Regions from separate parts of the Streptomyces fradiae ATCC 10745 genome, predicted to be linked through region 3. Evidence: riboswitches for the same ligand, from Rfam matches in the RefSeq annotation. Region 3 holds a riboswitch; each other region holds the start of a gene.
The links. A riboswitch is a leader RNA that binds a small molecule or an ion and turns the genes downstream of it on or off. The one in region 3 is predicted to bind cyclic di-AMP.
Positions count from the first base shown of each region.

Region 1: another riboswitch for cyclic di-AMP. It lies ahead of CP974_RS01475 (LysM peptidoglycan-binding domain-containing protein); the one in region 3 lies ahead of CP974_RS23295 (M23 family metallopeptidase).
Region 2: another riboswitch for cyclic di-AMP. It lies ahead of CP974_RS11645 (LysM peptidoglycan-binding domain-containing protein); the one in region 3 lies ahead of CP974_RS23295 (M23 family metallopeptidase).
Region 4: another riboswitch for cyclic di-AMP. It lies ahead of CP974_RS26875 (M23 family metallopeptidase); the one in region 3 lies ahead of CP974_RS23295 (M23 family metallopeptidase).

Region 1 is NZ_CP023696.1:343,343-345,534, forward strand. It holds gene CP974_RS01470 (sugar phosphate isomerase/epimerase family protein) at 1-262, shown strand, start outside; gene CP974_RS01475 (LysM peptidoglycan-binding domain-containing protein) at 417-1,151, opposite strand; cyclic di-AMP (ydaO/yuaA leader) riboswitch at 1,155-1,322, opposite strand; gene CP974_RS01480 (vanadium-dependent haloperoxidase) at 1,761-2,192, shown strand, end outside.
Region 2 is NZ_CP023696.1:2,634,953-2,637,144, forward strand. It holds gene CP974_RS11645 (LysM peptidoglycan-binding domain-containing protein) at 291-995, opposite strand; cyclic di-AMP (ydaO/yuaA leader) riboswitch at 999-1,171, opposite strand; gene CP974_RS11650 (LysM peptidoglycan-binding domain-containing protein) at 1,432-2,192, opposite strand, start outside.
Region 3 is NZ_CP023696.1:5,230,370-5,232,561, forward strand. It holds gene CP974_RS23290 (M16 family metallopeptidase) at 1-446, shown strand, start outside; cyclic di-AMP (ydaO/yuaA leader) riboswitch at 679-840, shown strand; gene CP974_RS23295 (M23 family metallopeptidase) at 854-1,624, shown strand; gene CP974_RS23300 (GntR family transcriptional regulator) at 1,912-2,192, shown strand, end outside.
Region 4 is NZ_CP023696.1:6,143,222-6,145,413, forward strand. It holds cyclic di-AMP (ydaO/yuaA leader) riboswitch at 887-1,047, shown strand; gene CP974_RS26875 (M23 family metallopeptidase) at 1,050-1,997, shown strand; gene CP974_RS26880 (SGNH/GDSL hydrolase family protein) at 2,143-2,192, shown strand, end outside.

The DNA.
Region 1 (2,192 bases), 4.9 Mb from region 3:
CCTGCACCTCAAGCAGGTGGACCCGGCCGTCCTGGCGGGGGTCGTCGCGGACGGCGTGCCGTTCGGGCCAGCCGTGCGGCGCGGGGTGATGTGCGAGCCGCCGTACGGGGTTCCGGCGCTGGAGCCGGTGCTGGCGGCGGCACAGGGGCTGGGTGTGGACCTGTTCGCCGTCGTGGAGCAGGACATGTACCCGTGCCCGCCGGACCGGCCGCTCCCGATCGCGGCGCGCACCCGGCGCTTCCTCCGCTCGTGCGGCGCCTGAGGGCGGGGGCACGGCGGGCGTCGGAGCGCGGAAGGGGGAAGCGGCCCGGCGGGGTGCTCCTGACGGGCCGTGGGAGGCGGGGCGGGCCCGGGGGCCACGCGCGCGACCGGGCACCCGGCGGGATGCCGGGTGCCCGGTCCGATGGACCGTCGGATCAGTACGGGCCGTTGACGTTGTCGATGGAGCCGTACCGGTCGGCGGCGTAGTTGCACGCGGCGGTGATGTTGGCGACCGGGTCGTACGGGTCGAGGGACGTACCCGGTACGTGGTAGGCGCGGAAGGTGGGGTCGATCACCTGGAGGAGGCCCTTGGAGGGCGTTCCGGCGGCGGCGTTCGAGTCCCAGTTGTTGATCGCGAGCGGATTTCCGGAGGACTCGCGCATGATGTTGCGGTGAATTCCGTCATAGCTGCCGGGAATTCCGTGCCGGGCCATGATGTCCAGGGATTCCCTGATCCAGCCGTCGAGGTTGTCGGCGTACGCCTTGGCGGCGACGGGGGTGGCGGCCGCGGGCTGGGCGGCGGCCTGGCGGGCCGCCGCTGCCACGCTCAGCTCGATGCCCGGCCGGATGAGTGACGGGTCGTCACCGATGGCCGCCTTGTTGTCCTCGTACAGCTTCTTCCAGCCGCCGCCGACCGCGTGGTCGGTGGCGATGCCGGACAGGGTGTCCCCGAGGGCCACGGTGTAGGTGGCGGGGGCGGCCGGCGCGGCGGCCGGGGCCGCGGCAGGCGCCTGAGCTGCGACGACGGCCACGGCGGGGGCCGCGGCGGGGGCGGCGGTGGCCGCGCCGGCCAGGGGCAGGGCGAGGGCGGCTCCGCCGGTGCTCGCGACGACGAGTCCACGGCTGAGGCGGCTGAGCTTGCGGCGTGCGTGCTTACCCGGTGCGGGCATGGGTCGTGTCCTCTCCGACGCCTGCGAGGTGAGCTGTCGGGTTCGGGCGGGAGCTGCCCGGCCGCGGTCGCCCGCGACTTCACCCCTAGCCGTCCCGGATGCCGGGTGCGGCGACTTACCTGGTTCCCCCGCTCCTGCCGAGCGTGAATGTGTGAGTGGCGGAGTCCGGAGAGCGGCAGGATTCGGCGTTCCCTCCGGAATGACGGTGACCGTAAACGACGTACGGCCGCGGGAACAAGGCGGGGAATTCCATTCGAAGATCGATTGGGACGGCCTCCGGGGGCGAATTCCTCGCGCCCGCAAGGCGTCCGGGGAATATGGCCGCCGCGCGCCCGTGACCGACGTCACGGAGCACATCTGCGGAGCGTGACGCCACCATCACGCCGCAAACCGCGCCGAATTGACGCCCCCTCCACCAAAGAGCCCAAAAGGCTTAAAGGCTATCCAATCGGACAGATCACCCGCCTTTCGGCTCCGTTCGGGTGGCCGTGGTGCCCGGACGGCGCTCGCGCGGACCGGAGCGGTTGCGGCGCACCCACCGGCGCCGAGGGTGGACAGCAGGGATCGACAACCGCAACGAACAGGGACGAACACGTGCAGAAGACATCAGTGAGGACGTCGCCTCGCCGGGCCCTGGCCGCCGCCGCGGCGCTGCTGGGGCTGACCGCAGCCGCGGCGGCGGTCCCGGCGGCCGTCGCGCAGGCGGAGCCCGCCGTGTCGGCGCCCGGCGCCGTCATCGCCGACTGGGCCCGCCTGACGGGCGAGGTCGTGGACCCGGAGGGCGACCTCAACTCGTCGGAGACGGCCGTCTGGCACGCCGTCGTCTCGGCGGGCATGTACAACGCGGTGGTCGGCATCGAGGGCCGCTACGAGCCCTACCGCTGGGACGGGCGCGGGCCCCGCTCCGCCTCGTCCGTGGCCGCCGCCGCGACCGCCGCCCACGACGTCCTGCTCCACTACTTCCCCAAGGCGAAGGCGCAGCTGGAGAGCGCCCACACCGCCTCGCTCGCCGAGGTGCCGGACGGGGCCGCCGAGAAGGCG
Region 2 (2,192 bases), 2.6 Mb from region 3:
CGGTAACCGGCTTGAGCGGGCTCGCACTCATCCGGCGTGGGGGGATGTGCCCCGGTATGGGGCCCGGCCGGACGCCTCGGGCGGCCGGCCGACGGTGGCCGGGCGGCCATGGGGGGCGGTCGCCGGGCGGGCGGCCCCGGGGGGCGGGGCGGGCGGCCGCTCGGCCGGGAAGCGCGGCGCGGAGGAGGGGGAAGGCCCCGGGCCGTCGCGTACGGGGGATGCGCGACGGCCCGGGGCCGGACCGCGGAGGCGCCCCGGACCGGTCTCCCGGCCGCGGGGCGCGCCTGAGGTCAGCTCAGGTGGAGCTGCTGGCCCGGGTAGATGAGGTCGGCGTCCGCGACGATGTCCTTGTTGAGGTCGAACAGCTTCTTCCAGCCGCCCTTGACCTTCTCCGCCGCGGCGATGCTGCTGAGCGTGTCGCCGGCCTTCACCGCGTACTCGCCGTCGCCCTTCGCGACCTTCGCCCCGGTCGGCGTGGTCACGGTCTTCTTCGGCGCCGCCTTGGGCGCGGCCTTCGGCGTGGAGGGCTTCGGCGCGGACGGCGCGGCCTTCGGGGCCGTGCGCTGCTCGCTGCGCGTGGTGGGCTGCTCGGCCGCGCGCTCGGGGGCGGCGCCGCCGTACGGGGCGGAGGACAGGCCGACGCCGCAGCTCGGCCAGGCGCCCTTGCCCTGGCCCGCGAGGACCTTCTCGGCGATGGCTATCTGCTGGGACTTGCTGGCCTTGTCGGCCGTGGAGGCGTACTGCGTGCCGCCGTACGCGGCCCAGGTGGAGGCCGAGAACTGCAGGCCGCCGTAGTAGCCGTTGCCGGTGTTGATGGACCAGTTGCCGCCGGACTCGCACTGCGCGACGCGGTCCCACTCGGCGGCGGTCGCGGCGCCGGCGGGCGCGGCGCCCATCAGCGGGGCGGCGACGGCCACACCGGTGATGCCGGCGAACGCGGCGAGACGGACGGCCTTGGACGGGCGGCGGTGCTTGCCCTTGCCGGAATTCAGCATGGCGGATCTCCTCACCGACGCCTGCGAGGTGAGCTGTCGGGTTCGGGCCTGGTGAGTGCCCGGCCGCGCGCCGGGTGGCGCGCGGCTTCACCCCGAGCCGGTTCCGCTCGTCTCCCGACGACCGGGCCCGGCACCTACCTTGGGTCCCCCGCTCCTGCCTACGGCGCTCGAAGCGTCGACTGTTCCCGTCGTCCGGCGGCAGGATTCGGCGTTACCGGTCGAACGGGGCCCGCGTTGGCGAGCGGTATCGACGGTACGCACAGACCCGCGCGGAGATCAAAGTCAGACATCCCGGTCAATCCGCCCCTACGAGCCTCCCTCGTGAGGGTGTTTGCGCAGGTAGGGGCGGAAGCGGACCGATCGGGCGGCGTGAGGGCGCGAGTTGGAGTGAAGAGACTCTTGTCTCACTTCGAGGAAACGGACATTCAGCCCGTAACTACCCCTGATTCGCGCCCAGCTCCAGGCTCTGGCCAGGGCGGATGAGGTCGGGGTCGCTTCCGACGGTGCCGCGGTTCGACTCGTAGAGCGCCGGCCAGCCGCCGGGGACCTCGTGGGTGTCGGCGATGGACCAGAGGTTGTCGCCGGGCTGGACGGTGTACGTGCCGTCGGGGGCCAGGCCCTCGCCCGTACGTGCCGTTCCGTCACCACGTGAGGGGTGTCCACCGGTTTCGCGCGGCTCGGCCGGAACACCGGTTTCGCCCGACTCGCCGGATCCGCCCGGTACGGCCGGGGCGGCGCCGGCCTCCTCCTTGGCCGGCTCGCCGCGGTGCTTGCCGGTGCCGGGCGCGGGGGTGCCCGCGCCGTTCCCGGCCGCCGGCGCCTCGCCGGGGGCGGCGGGGCCGGTGGCGGGGCCGCCGGGAGCGGTCGGGCCGGCCGTCGCGTCGGGGGCGGCCGGGCCGCCGGACTCCGCCGGGTCCGCGCCCGGCTCCGCGGAGCCCTCGGCGCCCTCCGTGCCCGCGGGGGCCTCCTCCGGCGCGGCGGGCGCCCCTTCGCCGGCCTCCCCGCCGGTCTCCGCGTCGGCCCCCTTGCCGGTCTCCTTGCCCTTGCCCTTCTCCGCTCCGGTGCTCTCGGAGGGCTGGGGCACGGCGGTCGGGTCGGACTCGACCGGGGCCGAGCCCTCGTCGCCGCCGAGTCCCGCGATCGGGGCGCAGGTCTCCCACGCGGCGGAGCCCTGGGCGGCGTAGACCTTCTCCGCGA
Region 3 (2,192 bases):
GGGCCTTCGGCCAGGTCCTGCGGTCCCTGCCGGACGGGACGGGCGCGGCGATGCTCGCCATCAGCGGCTCCGTCGACACCCCCCACACCGGCCCCGCGCTGGACGACCTGTGGAAGGTGCTGCGCACCCTCGCGGCGGAGGGCCTGACCGACGCGGAGCGCGACGCCGCCGTGCACAACCTGGTGGGCGTGGCCCCGCTCCGGTACGAGACGGCGGCGTCCGTCGCCGACACGCTCGCCGACCAGGTCGAGCAGCACCTCCCGGACGACTTCCAGGCCCGGCTGTACCAGCGCCTGGACGCCACCGGCACGGTGGAGGCGACGGCGGCCGTCGTCAACGCCTTCCCGCCGGACCGCCTCGTCACGGTCCTCGTGGGCGACGCCGCCCGCATCAAGGATCCGGTCGAGGCGCTGGGCATCGGCGAAGTGACGGTCGTCACGGGCTGATTGACGGCCCTACGGCCACCGGGCGGCGCTCCACGCACGAAGCGGAACCCCGACATCCTCCGGATGTCGGGGTTCCGCTTTCATGTGGACGTATGTCCGTTTTGCTGAGGAGTCGTGTCGTCTGTTCTGTGGCGTGCGCTACAAAAAACCGTGTCCGTTTGGTGATTGAAAGATCAGCCGCTTAGCGTCTTATCCGCTGTCCGCCCCGCTGTACCGCCGCACCCGCGGCACCGGGCAGCGATCGCCGAATCCCCGTCAGGCGCGAGCCTGGGGAGCCGGGGACCCATGTCCCCTGGGGTGAATCGGACGCCTTCGCACCGCGCGGAGGGGCCCGTAGGAGACCTTCCTGCTCCGAACCCGTCAGCTAACCCGGTAGGCGAGAGGGAAGGAAAGGACACGTCCTCTTCATGGCGTTCACCCGTTCCACCGGGAAGCACCGTGCCCCGAGCCGTATGAGCCGCAGGAGCGCCCACGCCGCCGGCGCCGCCGCTCTCGCCACCTCCGGCGTCATCGGCACCCTCACCTCCCCGGCGTTCGCCGCGGACGCCGAGCGCGCCTCCTTCGAGGACGCCGGCGTGAAGCAGGCCATCGCCGGCTACGACCTGGCCGACCAGGTCGAGGACCAGGCCGCCGCCCAGGAGCTGGCCGCCGAGGTCGCCGAACGCCAGGCCATGGCCGAGATGGCCGCCGAGCGCCAGGCCGAGGCCCGTCTGGAGGCCGCCCGCGAGGCCGAGGAGCGCGCCTCCCGCGAGGCCGAGCGCAAGCGCCTCGACTCCTTCCAGTCGCCGGTGGCGGGCTCGTACGTCTCCACGTCCTACCGGTCGGGCGGCTCGCTGTGGTCCTCCGGCAGCCACTCGGGCGTCGACTTCCACGCCCCGTACGGCTCCTCCGTCGTCTCCGTGGGCCGCGGCACCGTCGTCGAGGCCGGCTGGGGCGGCGCGTACGGCAACAACGTGGTGATCCGGATGCACGACGGCACGTACACGCAGTACGGCCACCTCGCCTCGATCGGCGTCTCGGTCGGCCAGGAGGTCATGCCGGGCCAGCAGATCGGCGTCTCCGGCTCGACCGGCAACTCCACGGGCCCGCACCTCCACTTCGAGGCGCGCACCACCGCGGAGTACGGCTCCGACATCGACCCCGTCTCCTACCTCCGGGCGCGCGGCGTCAACGTCTGACCCGTCCCGTCCCGCTCCGCGAAGGCCCCGGCTCCCCGACCGAGCCGGGGCCTTCGCCGTGCCCGCGGCGCCGGCACCCCCGGCGCTCCGCGCCGGCCTCCGGGGCCGGTCGTCCGTCGCGAACCGGTCGGCCGAAAAGCATCATGAATTCCGGCCCGCTATCGGCAGAAACCCGTCACTGCAATAGAGTCACGGGAAACGGCGCCGGACAATTCGGCGACGCGGCGGAACAGCGCTTGCGGAACGGCGCGAGCGGGACTGTGGGCGGAGTGAATCGGAGGTTCGGTATGCGCGTACCCGCGCAGTCGGTGTGCACGGCGATCCGGGCGGACATCGTCTCCGGGGTGCTGGCGCGCGGCAGCCGCCTCACCGAGGAGCACCTGGCCCGCCGCTACGGGGTCTCCCGCGTCCCGGTCCGCGAGGCGCTGCGCACCCTGGAGTCGGAGGGCTTCGTCGTCTCGCGCCGCCACGTCGGCGCCTGCGTCGCCGAGCCGACCGAGCGGGACGCCGCCGATCTGCTGGAGATGCGGGCCCTGCTGGAGCCGCTGGGAGCCGCCCGCGCCGCGCA
Region 4 (2,192 bases), 910 kb from region 3:
CCGACGATACGACATGGCTCCCCCGTCCACCCCCTCCCCGACCCCTCCGGCCCCCCTCCTGGACCCATCCGCCCCCTCCGGGCCCATCCGCCTCTTCCGGGCCCATCCCCGCCCCCCGCCGTCACGCCCGCCCGCCACCGGCCCCGGCGCGGCCCGCTCCGCCCTCCCGGACCGCGCCCCGGCCACCCGCAAGCCCGGCGGCCCGCTCCCCCGAGCAGCCGGACCCCGGGCGTCCCGGTCGACCCCGTGGAAACGCGTCCGGACCCGGGGCTCGCCGCGCCACCGCGCACCCGCCCGTGCAGCGACCGCCCGGGGCGCCGTGACACCCGGCCCGCCCGTGCCCCTGTGGCACCCGCCCCGCCCCGCCCCGCCCTCCCTCCGCCCGCGGCCTCGGTCGCTGTGTCCCGTGCGGCTCCCGTCCGCGCCACCGGGCCCCACGGGAATGAGGGGAAGGATCCAGGACGCCGACCCCATCGCGTCTCACCAGCCCCGTGCCCCTTCTGTCCCGTTCCAGCCGTCTTCGCGGCAGGGACCGGAGGCGGAGGGGGCGTTGTTCTGCGCCAGTTGAGGTCCCATGGGGTACTAGATGCGCTTCTGGTGCTTCTGTCCGTATTGAGTGTCTACGTCATAACCCGCCCTGGAAACAAGGGAGATGACCCGCGCGCGTGAGCAGCGTCATAACGGTGACGGAACGTGGCCGGCCGCGGCGCCGAAAAACCCTGCCGGGCAAGCGAATTCATGATCCGTAATCCACGGACAGTGACCGCCGCTCTCCGGCCGATTCCCCTCCGTGAAAGCGTCGGCGCAACCTTCCGCTTGTTCCCGTCGTCCCCACTCGTTTACGGTCCCGTTTCAGCCGGGCGGATCGCCGAATCCTGCCGCCGCCCCGGAATTCGCACCCATCCACGTGTGGCAGGAGCGGGGGAACCAGGTAGTTCGCCGTACGGGAATTCCCGCACGGCTCGGGGTGAAGTCGCGCCAACACGCGGCCGGGCATCTCCAGTCCGAACCCGACAGCTCACCTCGCAGGCGCCGGAGAGGAATTCGCCATGCCCGCCAAGGGTAAGCACCGCCGCATCAAGTCCAGCCCGATCACCCGCGGTTTCGTCGCCGCCGGCACGGGCGGCGCCACCATCGCCCTCCCGTTCCTCGGTGCGACCGGCGCGCAGGCCGCCGCCCCCGCCGCCGCCCCGGCCGCCGCCCCCGCGCAGACGGCCGCCGTCGCGACCGTCGCCGAGGCCGGCAAGCCCGCCCCGCGCGTCTACACCGTCGTCGCCGGCGACTACCTGGCGAAAATCGCCCACAACAAGAACGTCAAGGGCGGCTGGAAGAAGCTGTACGCCGACAACCGCGAGGCCATCGGTGACGACCCGTCGCTCATCCACCCGGGCCTGAAGCTCACGCTCGGCGCCAAGGGCGAGGGCCGGAGCAGCGCCCAGTCCGCCCCGCGCACCGCCGACTCCGATGAGGCGCGCGCCTCCCGCTCCGCCGAGACCCCGGCCCGTACCGCGGTCAAGCCCGAGCCCAAGCCCGAGACCCCGGCCCCCGCCCCCGCCGAGAAGGCCGAGGAGCAGGCGCCCGCGCAGAGCGGCTCCGGCTTCACCGCCCCGGTCTCCGCCGGCGTCACCACGCCGTACCGCGCCTCCGGCGCCATGTGGTCCTCCGGCTACCACACCGGCGTCGACTTCGCCGCCTCCTCCGGCACCTCCGTGAAGGCGATCGGCGCGGGCACCGTCGTGTCCGCCGGCTGGAGCGGCGCCTACGGCAACGAGGTCGTCATCAAGCACGCCGACGGCAACTACTCGCAGTACGCCCACCTCTCCTCCCTCTCCGTCTCCGCGGGCCAGTCGGTCGGCGGCGGCCAGCAGATCGGGCTGTCCGGCTCCACCGGCAACTCCTCCGGCCCGCACCTGCACTTCGAGGTCCGCACGGGCCCCGGCTACGGCTCCGACATCGACCCGGTGGCCTACCTCCGCAGCCACGGCGTCAGCATCTGACGCACCCCGCGCGAGCCGTCGCGTCACGCCGCTGCCCGGCACCCTCCCACGGGTGCCGGGCAGCGGCGCGGTGGTGGAAATCACGCCCAGTCAACCCCTCCCTACGGTCGCGTAGGTCACATCCCGCGGAGGATGATGTCTCGCCGTGGCAGACGATTCGACGATGGGGGAGAACGACATGATCGGGTCGTACAC